One region of the Streptomyces sp. NPDC018833 genome, then DNA from elsewhere that is predicted to be linked to it. Evidence: predicted binding sites of a transcription regulator. Region 1 holds the regulator's gene; the other holds the start of a gene.
The links. Region 1 encodes HrcA, which represses chaperone genes, less so after heat shock. Its sites were predicted from a motif close to TTNGCACTCNGNNNNNCNGAGTGCNAA; they were not measured.

Region 1 (6,104 bases):
GTTCCGGAAGGCGGTACACGGTGCCTGCGGCGGGCGCTTTCCCAGGCTGCGCCCGAGGTCCCGCACCGCACGCCGGCCTGGCTCCTGCTTCCGACGACCGGCCTGCTCGCCCTGCGCTCGCCGCTGCTGGTCGGGGCCCTGCCCACCCTCGGCTGGCGCTTCCTTTCCGCCGAGGACCACTACTGGTCGACCGACTGGCACTACGACGCGGTTCTCATGCCCGTCCTCGCCTTTGCGCTCGCCGAAGGGTGGGGTACTCACCCTGGCTTCTCCGGGGCCCCCGGTCACCAGGCCGCAGGCGGAGTGCCCTCAATCGCCGGCCGGGCCGATCTCACTCAGCGACATCCGGCCCCGCCGGGAGTACCACCCACGCCGCCAGGCCACAGGACGGGATTGAGGTTCGGGAGCCCCGGGGGCGGAGCCCCCGCTACCGCAGGCCGCTCGCCACCCCCGGGCTACCGCCCGTTGAACGCGTCCTTCAGGCGCGAGAACAGCCCCTGCTGTCCCGGCTGGAACTGACCCGTCGGCCGCTCCTCGCCCCGCAGCTTCGCCAGATCCCGCAGCAGACGCTCCTGCTCGGGGTCCAGCTTCGTCGGCGTCGTCACCTCGACGTGGACGATCAGGTCGCCCCGGCCGCCGCCCCGCAGGTGCGTGATGCCGCGGCCGTGCAGCGGGATCGACTGGCCGGACTGCGTACCGGGCCGGATGTCGACCTCCTCCACACCGTCGAGCGTCTCCAGCGGGCACTTCGTGCCCAGCGCCGCCGCCGTCATGGGGATCGTCACCGTGCAGTGCAGATCGTCGCCGCGCCGCTGGAAGACCGGGTGGGCGATCTCGTGGATCTCGACGTACAGGTCGCCGGCGGGGCCGCCGCCGGGGCCGACCTCGCCCTCGCCCGCGAGCTGGATCCGGGTGCCGTTGTCGACACCGGCGGGGATCTTCACGGTCAGCGTCCGCCGCGACCGGATGCGGCCGTCGCCGGCGCACTCCGGGCACGGGGTCGGCACGACCGTGCCGAAGCCCTGGCACTGCGGGCAGGGGCGGGACGTCATGACCTGGCCCAGGAAGGACCGCGTCACCTGCGAGACCTCACCGCGGCCGCGGCACATGTCGCAGGTCTGCGCCGAGGTGCCGGGCGCGGCGCCCTCGCCGGAGCACGTCGTGCACACCACGGCCGTGTCGACCTGGATGTCCTTGGTCGTACCGAAGGCCGCCTCGCTGAGCTCGACCTCCAGGCGGATCATCGCGTCCTGGCCGCGGCGGGTGCGCGAACGGGGCCCGCGCTGCGACGCCGTGCCGAAGAAGGCGTCCATGATGTCCGAGAAGTTGCCGAAGCCGCCCGCGCCGAAGCCGCCCGCGCCGGCGCCGGCGGACTGGGACAGCGGGTCTCCGCCGAGGTCGTAGACCTGCTTCTTCTGCGGGTCCGACAGCACCTCGTACGCGGCGTTGATCTCCTTGAAGCGCTCCTGCGTCTTCGGGTCCGGATTCACGTCCGGGTGGAGCTCGCGCGCGAGGCGGCGGAAGGCCTTCTTGATCTCGTCCTGCGATGCGTCGCGGCGTACGCCGAGTACGGCGTAATAGTCCGTGGCCACTTACGACTCCGCCAGGATCTGTCCGACGTAACGTGCCACTGCGCGTACCGCTCCCATCGTTCCGGGGTAGTCCATGCGGGTCGGTCCGACCACGCCGAGTTTGGCGACTGCCTCGCCGCCCGAACCGTAGCCGACCGAGACGACGGACGTGGAGTTCAGTCCCTCGTGGGCATTCTCATGCCCGATCCTCACGGTCACGCCCGATTCCTTGGCCTCGCCGAGCAGCTTGAGCAGCACGACGTGCTCCTCCAGCGCCTCCAGCACCGGCCTGATCGTCAGGGGGAAGTCGTGTCCGAAGCGGGTGAGATTGGCGGTGCCGCCGATCATCAGCCGCTCCTCGGTCTCCTCGACCAGGGTTTCCAGCAGGGTCGCGAGCACCGTGGAGACCGTGCCGCGGTCCTCGCTCTCGAACGACTCCGGCAGGTCCTGCACCAGCTGCGGCACGTCCGCGAAACGGCGGCCGACGACGCGGCTGTTGAGCCGGGCCCGCAGGTCGGCCAGCGAGGTCTCGCCGAACGGCGCGGGGCAGTCGACCATCCGCTGCTCGACGCGGCCGGTGTCCGTGATCAGCACGAGCATCAGCCGGGCGGGCGCGAGCGAGAGCAACTCCACGTGCCGGACCGTCGAACGGGTCAGCGAGGGGTACTGGACGACGGCGACCTGCCGGGTCAGCTGCGCGAGCAGCCGGACCGTACGGCCCACGACGTCGTCGAGGTCGACGGCTCCGTCCAGGAAGTTCTGGATCGCACGGCGCTCGGGCGACGACAGCGGTTTGACCCCGGCCAGCTTGTCGACGAACAGCCGGTACCCCTTGTCCGTGGGGATACGGCCGGCGCTGGTGTGGGGCTGGGCGATGAAGCCCTCCTCCTCCAGCACGGCCATGTCGTTACGGACGGTGGCCGGCGAGACGCCGAGCTGGTGCCGCTCGGTCAGCGCCTTGGAGCCCACCGGCTCCTCGGTGCCGACGTAGTCCTGGACGATGGCGCGCAGGACTTCGAGTCTGCGTTCGCTGAGCATCGCGCGCACCTCCAGCTGCCGGTCGTAGGTGTGGCCTGGCACTCGATACGGCCGAGTGCCAACATTCCCCCGGCCAGTGTACGGCGGCGGGGTACGCCCCTAGCAAGGGCGGCCGACCACGCTATCGCGAGACCTGTGCTGGTCGATGCGGATAGCGTCGCCGTATGGACGCCGCTTGGGAAGACTTCGGGTGGGAACGGCTGGGCGAGGGCGTCGGCCGGCGCAGGATGCCGACCTGGGACGCGACCGTCGGCCTGGTGGTGGGCGACGACCACGTCCTGCTGTACGACACGGGCTCGACGATCCGCGAGGGCGCCGAGGTCCGTGGGCAGGCGCAGGCACTGGCGGGCGGGCGCCGCGTGACGTACATCGCACTGAGCCACCCGCACTTCGACCATGTGCTGGGTACGGCCGCCTTCGCGGGTGCGGAGATCTACGGGGCGGTCGGCATGGACGCGCTGCTGAGCCGCGAGCGGGACACCATCCGCGCCGACGCGGTACGGCACGGGGTCCCGGAGGCCGCGGCCGCGGAGGCGGCCGATCTGCTCGTGCTGCCGCACCACCCGGTGAGCGGCGAGTGCACGCTCGACCTGGGCGGCCGCCGGGTGCTGCTGGCCAACGTCGGTCCCGGCCACTCGGGGCACGATCTTGCGCTGTTCGTGCCCGGTGAGCCGGAAGTCGTCTTCTGCGGGGACCTGGTGGAGGAGTCCGGCGAGCCGCAGGCGGGCCCCGACGCGATCGCTTCGCGCTGGCCGGCGGCGCTGGACCGCCTGCTTGCGCTGGGCGGCGAGGACGCGCTGTACGTGCCGGGGCACGGTGCGGCGGTGGACGCGGCGTTCGTGCGGAGGCAGCGTGACCTGCTCGCGGCACGCTTCGGCGTGTCGTAGGGGAACCGGTCGTATCGTCATGCGACATGCGCAGTTACAGCCCTGACCTGACGCCCCCGTGGAAGCGGTCGGCACCGGTTCCGGAGGTCCCCGCGGAACCCGACCTGGTGGTGGAGGAGGTCACGACCGGCTTCTGCGGGGCGGTGATCCGCTGCGAGGCGGACACCGTCACGCTGGAGGACCGCTTCGGCAAGCACCGTGTCTTCCCGCTCCGGCCGCGGGGTTTCCTGCTGGAGGGCAGGACGGTCACGCTGGTCCGCCCGTCCGCCTCTGCACCGGTCCGCCCCGTCCGTACGGCCTCGGGCTCGCTCGCGGTCCCCGGCGCGCGGGCCCGGGTCGCCCGCGCCGGCCGCATCTACGTGGAGGGCCGCCACGACGCGGAGCTGGTGGAGCGGGTGTGGGGAGACGACCTGCGCATCGAGGGCGTGGTCGTCGAGTACCTGGAGGGCATCGACGATCTCCCGTCGATCGTCGAGGAGTTCGCACCCGGTCCGGACGCACGCCTCGGCGTCCTGGTCGACCACCTCGTCGCCGGGTCCAAGGAATCGCGCATCGCGGCCTCGGTCACGGACCCGCATGTGCTGGTCGTGGGCCACCCGTACATCGACGTGTGGGAAGCGGTGAAGCCGTCGTCGCTCGGCATCACCGGGTGGCCGCGGGTCCCGCACGGCCAGGACTGGAAGAAGGGCGTGTGCCGGGCGCTGGGCTGGCCGGAGAACACGGGCGCGGCCTGGCAGCACATCCTGTCGCGGGTGCGTTCGTACAAGGACCTGGAGCCGGCGCTGTTGGGCCGGGTCGAGGAACTGATCGACTTCGTGACGGAGATCGACTTCGTCACGGAGCCCGGGTGACCGGAGGAGTCGCGCCGGGGTAGACGCCGAACTCGCTGGTGTCCACGTCCACGTCGAGGACCGGCAGGTGCAGGGTCTCGCCGAACTTCCACTTCCGCTCGGAGCGGTAATCGGCGGCCTCGCCGCTACCGCTCGGCTCGGTCAGGACCAGGCACTCGGCGCCGCGCGGATCCACGATCAGGTAGACGGGGACGCCGCCCGCCGCGTAGATGGAGCGCTTGACCACGTAGTCGCGGTGGACGCTGGTCTTGGAGACGACCTCGACGAGGAGGGAAACCACCTGGGCGGGAAGCAGGCGACCGGCGGCCGGCCCGGCACCACGCTCAAGGACGACCAGGTCGGGCTGGGGCTCACTGGTCTCGCCCAGAAGGTCGATGTCCTGGGTCTGGAGCCGCCTCCACCGCTTACGCGGAAAGTGGTCCAGCAGGGCGTCCACGATGTCGTTGTGGACCAGGTCCGGCCCCGCCATCATCACGATTTCCCCCCGGAGTAGCTCCACCTTGTATCCCTCGGGAACTTCGAGATTCTCGAAGAACTCCACGACGTCGGTGGTCATCGATCGGTCGTCCACAGCGGTCATCTCCGCAGTCCTCCGGTCTCTGCCGCCGTCAGCTGACGGCGGCAGCCTATGCATCAGAGTAGGGATCGAACCCCGGTTCCGCAGTGGCTCACCCGTTGGGGTGATCAGTCGACGAGATCCCTGACCACCGCGTCCGCCAAGAGGCGTCCGCGCAGGGTCAAAACCGCCTGCCCGGCCTCGTACGGACCGGTCTGCAGGAGCCCGTCGGCGAGGGCGCGGCGCGCGGCGGCGAGGCCCTCCGGCCTGAGGAGGTCGAGGGGGCAGCCCTCCCGCAGCCGCAGCTCCAGCAGGATCCGCTCCACCCGGCGGTCCTCGGCGCTCAGCACCTCGCGGCCCGCGCCCGGCGAGCGGCCCTCGGCCAGTGCCGCCGCGTACGCGCCGGGGTGCTTCACGTTCCACCAGCGCACGCCGCCCACATGGCTGTGCGCTCCCGGGCCCGCGCCCCACCAGTCGGCGCCGCGCCAGTACAGCTCGTTGTGCAGGCAGCGGCCGGCCTCGGAGGTGGCCCAGTTGGACACCTCGTACCAGGAGTAGCCGGCGCCCGCGAGAACGTCCTCCGCGATCAGGTAGCGGTCCGCGTGGACGTCGTCGTCCGTCATCGGGACCTCGCCGCGCCGGATGCGCCGGGCCAGCTGCGTGCCTTCCTCGACGATCAGCGCGTACGCCGACACGTGGTCCGGCCCCGCGCCGACCGCCGCTTCCAGCGAGGCCCGCCAGTCGTCGTCGCTCTCGCCCGGTGTGCCGTAGATCAGGTCGAGGTTGACGTGCTCGAAGCCCGCCGCCCGCGCCTCGGCGACGCATGCCTCCGGGCGGCCGGGGGTGTGCGTGCGGTCGAGCACCTTCAGCACATGCTGCCGGGCGCTCTGCATGCCGAACGAGATCCGGTTGAAGCCCCCCGCCCGCAGCGCCTGAAGATACTCCGGGCCCACCGACTCCGGATTCGCCTCCGTGGTGATCTCCGCGCCGTCGGCGAGGCCGAACTCCTCCCGTACCGCGCCCAGCATCCGTACGAGATCCCCGGCCGCGAGCAGCGTCGGCGTGCCGCCGCCGACGAAGACGGTCTGCACCGGGCGGGGGTCGTCGCCGAGGACCTTGCGGGCCAGCCGGATCTCGTCGGCCAGCGTCTCGGCGTAGTTGTCGCGGGAGGCGAGCACGCCGCCCGAGCCGCGCAGCTCGG
Region 2 (6,104 bases), on a different contig from region 1:
AGCATGTCCTGGATCGAGGAGATCTTGCCCTGGTGGATCAGGATGTACGGGTCGTCGAGGACGGCCTCCATACGCTCCTGGTCGGTCACCATGTACGGGGACAGGTAACCCTTGTCGAAGGCCATGCCCTCGGTGAAGTCGAGCTCCAGGCCGAAGGTGTTGGACTCCTCGACGGTGATGACACCGTCCTTGCCGACCTTGTCCATCGCCTCGGCGATGAGCTCGCCGACCTGCTGGTCCTGCGCGGAGAGCGCGGCCACGGCGGCGATGTCGGCCTTGTCCTCGATCGGGCGGGCGGTCGCGAGGAGCTCCTCGGACACGGCCTGGACCGCGGCGTCGATGCCCTTCTTCAGGGCGGCCGGGGAAGCACCGGCGGCGACGTTGCGCAGACCCTCGCGGACCAGCGCCTGGGCCAGCACGGTGGCGGTGGTCGTACCGTCACCCGCGATGTCGTTGGTCTTGGTCGCCACCTCCTTCACCAGCTGGGCGCCCAGGTTCTCGTACGGGTCGTCGACCTCGACCTCACGGGCGATGGTGACACCGTCGTTGGTGATGGTGGGTGCGCCGAACTTCTTGTCGATGACGACGTTGCGGCCGCGGGGGCCGATCGTCACCTTGACCGTGTCGGCAAGCTTGTTGACGCCGCGCTCGAGGGCGCGACGGGCGTCCTCGTCGAACTTCAGGATCTTCGCCATGGGAGCGATTCAGCCCTCTCGGAAATCGTGTTCAAAAAACCGCGCCCCTCGCCGCCCGGCATCAGCGGGGTGGCCAGGGGCGCAGTTCAGGCAAATCTGCCGGGTGAAGCGGGAATTACTTCTCGACGATCGCGAGCACGTCGCGGGCCGAGAGGACGAGGTACTCCTCGCCGCTGTACTTCACCTCGGTGCCGCCGTACTTGCTGTACAGCACGACATCGCCGACGTTCACGTCGAGCGGAAGACGCTCGCCGTTCTCGAAGCGGCCCGGGCCCACGGCCAGGACGACGCCCTCCTGGGGCTTCTCCTTGGCGGTGTCCGGAATAACCAGGCCAGAAGCCGTGGTCTGCTCGGCGTCGAGCGGCTGGACCACAATGCGGTCCTCGAGCGGCTTGATGGCAACCTTGGAGCTGGTGGTCGTCACGATCCGACCTCCCCCTTCGGAGATCTCACGGGGTTAACTGATCTGAGGTGGCGACCAGGTGGATCCGTCGTCGCGGGTGCCGGACCTGCCCGTCGCTGTGTTGGCACTCTCCCTTGGTGAGTGCCAGGAGCGAGACTATGACTGCAATTAGCACTCGGTCAAGCGGAGTGCCAATGCAGAACCGCGTGGCGGCCCGATGTCCGTCCGATCGACGCCCCTCCGAGCGCCGCCCGCCCGGCCGCCGCACACCCGGCCGCGGCTGTTCCGCCCGGCCGCCGCACACCCGATCGACACCCGTCCGCCGCCCGTCCGGTCGATCCCCGTCCGACCGATCCCCGCCCCGTGAGCGCCCCCGGCAAGGAGCCGGCGCGCGACTCCCGGCAGGCACCCGGCAAGGAGCCGACGCGCGCGACTCACACGTAGTCCTCCAGCTTCGCCACGGCGTACCCCTTCGCGGTCACGGTCTTCATGACCCGACGGACCATGTCCGGCATGGTGCCCTTCCATTCCCCACGCCCCCGGAAGTGGGTCAGGATGATGTCGCCGGGGTGCAGGTCCCTGTCCCACTCGCGCCACTCCATGTGGTCGGGGAACGCCTCGGACGCCCACAGCGGGACGGCCTCGATCCCGCACGACTTCGCGACGCGCAGGGTGTCCTTGTTGTAGTTGCCGTACGGCGGGCGGAACAGCCGCGGCCGGGTGCCGTACCGCTTCTGCAGCTTGTCCTGCTGACCGCAGATCTCCCGCTTCTGGGCTGAGTAGGACAGGCCGGGCAGGTAACGGTGGTTGAGGGTGTGGTTGTGCAGCGAGACGCCGCGGTCCTGCATCTTCTCGAAGTAGCCGTAGTCGTCGTCGATCACGTAGTCGCTGAGGAAGGCGCTGTACGGGATCCGCAGATCGGACATCATCCGCAGCAGTTCCGGGTCCTTCTCCGCGCCGTCGTCGATCGTCAGGAAGACGATCTTCTCCTTGGTGGGGACGGTGGTGAAGACCGGCGGAAGCTCCTTGCCGCCGTCGACCTCGAAGCCCTTGCGGGTGGTGATCCTCGGCTTGACGGCGGGCGGCGGCGGTGCGGCGAGCGGGGTCTGCTTCAGCCCCCACTTCTTCGCGGCTGCGGCGCGCGCGGCCTGGGCCCGCTTGACCTTCTCGACGTAGGCGGACAGGGCACCGGCCGGGCCTGCCGCCTGCTCCCGGGCCTCTGGGCCCTGCTGGGCCGACTGCCCCGGTGCGGACTTCGCCGGGCGGGCGGGCCCGCCGTCCCCGGCACAGCCGGAGCCGACGGCGGCCACGACGAGCGCGACCACACCCACTCCGACCCGACACGCTCTCACTTTTCCCTTTTGTCGTACTAGCTGCATGGCGCCGCATCCTGTCAGCGCGGCGCCCGCGCACCCGGCCGACACCGCCTGCGTGCGCGGACCATCCCCCGGCTGGCCCACAATGGCCGGGTGAACGCCTCAGATCCGCTCGCCGCGTTGTCGGCACTTCGCACCGAGGAGGGCAGCGCGCTGCTGGCGTCGCTCGCCTCCTACGACCCCGCCGACGAACTGGCCGTGGCCACCCGGCTGCGCCGCGAGCACCCGGCGGAGCTCGTCTCGGCGGCACTCGGGCAGGCGCGGCTGCGGCAGCGGGCGGCGGCGAAATTCGGCGCGGAGGACGCCGGGCGGATGTTCTTCACCCCCAACGGCGTCGAGCAGTCCACCCGCCGCACGGTTGCCGCCCACCGGGCCGAGCTCTTCGCCGCCCTCGGTGTGCGCAGCGTCGCCGACCTGTGCAGCGGCATCGGCGGGGACGCGATCGCGCTGGCGCGGGCGGGAATCTCCGTCCTGGCCGTGGATCGCGATCCGCCGACGGCCGCGGCCGCGCGGGCCAACGCCGAGGCGCTGGGGCTCGCGGACCTGATCGAGGTCCGCTGCGCGGACGTGACGGACATCGACACCTCTGGCTACGACGCGGTGTTCGCGGACCCCGCGCGCCGGGGCGGCCGGGGCCGGATCTTCGACCCGGAGGCGTACTCCCCGCCCCTGTCGTGGGCGATCGCCGCGGCTCGCACCAGCCCGTTCGCGGCCCTCAAGATCGCCCCAGGGGTCCCGCACGAGGCCGTCCCAGAGGACGCAGAGGCCGAGTGGATCTCGGACGGCGGGGATGTCAAGGAGGCCGTGCTCTGGTTCGGCACGGCCCCTGGCACGTTCCGCGCCACCCTGCTCCCCGGCCCGCACACCCTGACCGGCCGCGGCCTGCCCGACCCCGCCGTCCGCGCGGTCGGCCGCTACCTCTACGAGCCCGACGGCGCGGTGATCCGCGCCCACCTGGTCGCCGAGGTCGCCGAGGACGTCGGCGGGGGCCTGATCGACGCGATGATCGCCTACGTCACGTCGGACGAGCTGCGTCCGACGCCGTACGCGACGGCGTACGAGATCACCGACGCGCTGCCCTTCAACCTCAAGAAGCTGAAGGCCCTGCTCAGGGAGCGGGAGGTCGGCAACCTGACGGTGAAGAAGCGTGGCTCGGCGGTCGAACCGGAGGAACTGCGCCGCAAGGTCAAGCCCCAGGGGCCGGGCGCGGCAACGGTGTTCCTGACCAGGACGGCGGGGGCGCCGGCCATGCTGGTCGGGCACCCGGCATAGGGCCGCCCATGCTCGTCGGGCCCGGCACAGGGCCACCGGGCCGGGCTCGTGGGGCGGTCGCGCAGGGCCGCCCGCGCCATGCTCGCGGGGAAGTCGGCGTAGGCCCCGGTCGAGGTGGGACCAGCGGACCGGGGCGTCCGCTCAGACGTGGGTGCCGGCCGACGCCCGGCGCGGCACCAGTCGCAGCGCCCAGCGGTAGTGGCCCACCGCCTTGGCGACGCCGATCAGGCCCGTCAGCCACAGGATCATGCCGAGGCCCATCAGCAACACGACCTCCGGCACCGTGTCCTCGCCGGGCTCCGCACCGGCCGGGACCGCGAAGCAAGTCCACAGGCCGCACGCGCACATCAGGAACGACGGCACGAACCAGGCCAGGCTCAGGCCCGGGGAGGTGAAACGCGCGTCGCGGGCGGGGTCGCTGCCCAGTGCGCTCCACTCGCGCAGCCGCGCGCGCACCTTTCCGTCGCGGACGAGACCGAAGCCGATCAGCAGACCGGTCGGCACCATGAACGCGGTGCCCAGCAGGACGAGCACGCCGCCGAACATGTGGCTGAACACGTCGATCGCCTCGTAGAACACCCGCAGCGCCGCACCGACGAGCACCCAGCCGACCGTGAACCCGCCCACGAGCAGCCACAGCTGGGCCAGCCGCCACACCCCGATGCTCGCCCGATGCAGCTCCCCCATCGCCCTCGCCCGGTCGGCGAGCAGCGACTCACGGTCGAGCCAGGCCTGTATGCGGGTGGGCGGCGGCGGGGGCGGGAGGGCTGGTCCGGGCATGCGGACGAGGTTACCGGGGCCGCTCGGCGGCCTCGGCGGCGCGATGCAGGAGCAGTTGCCTCTCCCGCGCGTTGTGGGCCAGGGAAGCGGCGTGCTCGAACTCCGCCCGCGCCTCCTCGGCGCGGCCCAGCCGGGCCAGCAGGTCACCGCGGACGCTCGGGAGCAAGTGGTAGTCCTTCAGGTCCGGTTCGGCGGCCACTGCGTCCACGATCTCCAGCGCCGCCGCGGACCCCTCCGTCATCGAGACCGCCACCGCGCGGTTCAGCTCCACGACCGGGGACGGCATGATTCGGACCAACTGCCCGTACAGCACGGCGATCGTCGCCCAGTCCGTGTCCTCGTAGCGGACCGCCTGGGCGTGGCAGCCGGCGATCGCGGCCTGGAGGGCGTACGGGCCCAGGGGGCCGCGGCCCGCACGTCCCAGCGACTCGATGCCGCGCCGGATCAGCAGCCGGTTCCACTTGGTGCGGTTCTGGTCGGCGAGCAGGACTGGTTCGCCCGAGGGGCCGGTGCGGGTCGGGATGCGGGACGCCTGGAACTCCAACAGCGCCGCCAGCCCGTGCACTTCCGGTTCGTACGGCATCAGGCCGGCGAGGACCCGGGCGAGCCGCAGGGCGTCTTCACAGAGCGCCGGGCGCACAAGGTCGTCGCCGGCGGTCGCCGCATACCCCTCGTTGAAGATCAGGTAGATGACGTCGAGCACCGAGCCCAGGCGATCGGCGCGCTCGGCGCCGTATGGCACCTCGAAGGCCACACCCGCCTTCGCCAGCGTCCGCTTGGCGCGCACGATGCGCTGGGCGACCGTCGGTTCGGCGGCGAGGAACGCGCGGGCGATCTCCCCGGTCGTCAGCCCACCCAGCAGCCTGAGCGTGAGCGCGACCCTGGCCTCGGTGGACAGCACCGGATGGCACGCGGTGAAGATCAGCCGCAGCAGGTCGTCGTCGATGTCGTCCGCATCGGCCGGTTCGGGCGGCGGCGGCGCGTCGGTGAGCGTCCGCCCCACCTCGGCCAGCTTGCGGGCGTACGTCTCCTTGCGGCGTACGAGATCGATGGCGCGGTGCTTGGCCGTGGCCATGAGCCAGGCACCCGGCCTGTCCGGGACACCCGACTCCGGCCACTGCTCCAGCGCGGCGACCAGAGCGTCCTGCGCGATCTCCTCTGCGATGCCCACGTCCCTCACGATGCGGGCCACGCCGGCGATGATGCGCGCCGACTCGATCCTGAAGACCGCTTCGACCGTGTTTCCTGCGCTCGCTGCCGTCACGGCCACCCATCAGAGCAGCCGTGCCGGAGCGGGGCAAGCGCGGCCGGTCAGTCCTCGGCGATCTGGCGCAGCTCGCAGGTGATGTCCCATTCCGTCGGGTGGATCTCGAGGAAACGCCTGGTCCACTCCAGGGCCTCGGCCTTGTCCTTGCACTGCATGACGGCGTAGCCGCCGATAACTTCCTTCGTCTCGGTGAAGGGCCCGTCGGTGTACGACAGCTTGCCGCCGGACCAGGTCACGCGGGTGCCGTCCGAGGTCGGGGTGAGACCGGCCGTGTCGAGCATGACGCCCGCCTTGGTGATCTCCTCCAGCAG

Region 2: groES (co-chaperone GroES) is a predicted target of HrcA. The motif match lies at 1,267-1,293, and genes of this name have one in related genera.

What each region holds. Positions count from the first base shown of each region.
Region 1 covers NZ_JBIRZM010000001.1:472,675-478,778, reverse strand. Annotated here, with positions in the region: partial or broken gene ACH5AF_RS02085 (DUF2079 domain-containing protein) at 67-258, shown strand; gene dnaJ (molecular chaperone DnaJ) at 456-1,592, opposite strand; gene hrcA (heat-inducible transcriptional repressor HrcA) at 1,593-2,609, opposite strand; gene ACH5AF_RS02070 (MBL fold metallo-hydrolase) at 2,774-3,496, shown strand; gene ACH5AF_RS02065 (DUF3097 domain-containing protein) at 3,523-4,347, shown strand; gene ACH5AF_RS02060 (Uma2 family endonuclease) at 4,331-4,927, opposite strand; gene hemW (radical SAM family heme chaperone HemW) at 5,032-6,104, opposite strand, start outside.
Region 2 covers NZ_JBIRZM010000009.1:248,859-254,962, reverse strand. Annotated here, with positions in the region: gene groL (chaperonin GroEL) at 1-695, opposite strand, end outside; gene groES (co-chaperone GroES) at 811-1,119, opposite strand; gene ACH5AF_RS20395 (polysaccharide deacetylase family protein) at 1,533-2,477, opposite strand; gene ACH5AF_RS20390 (methyltransferase domain-containing protein) at 2,526-3,746, shown strand; gene ACH5AF_RS20385 (hypothetical protein) at 3,888-4,526, opposite strand; gene ACH5AF_RS20380 (RNA polymerase sigma factor) at 4,537-5,790, opposite strand; gene ACH5AF_RS20375 (YciI family protein) at 5,838-6,104, opposite strand, start outside.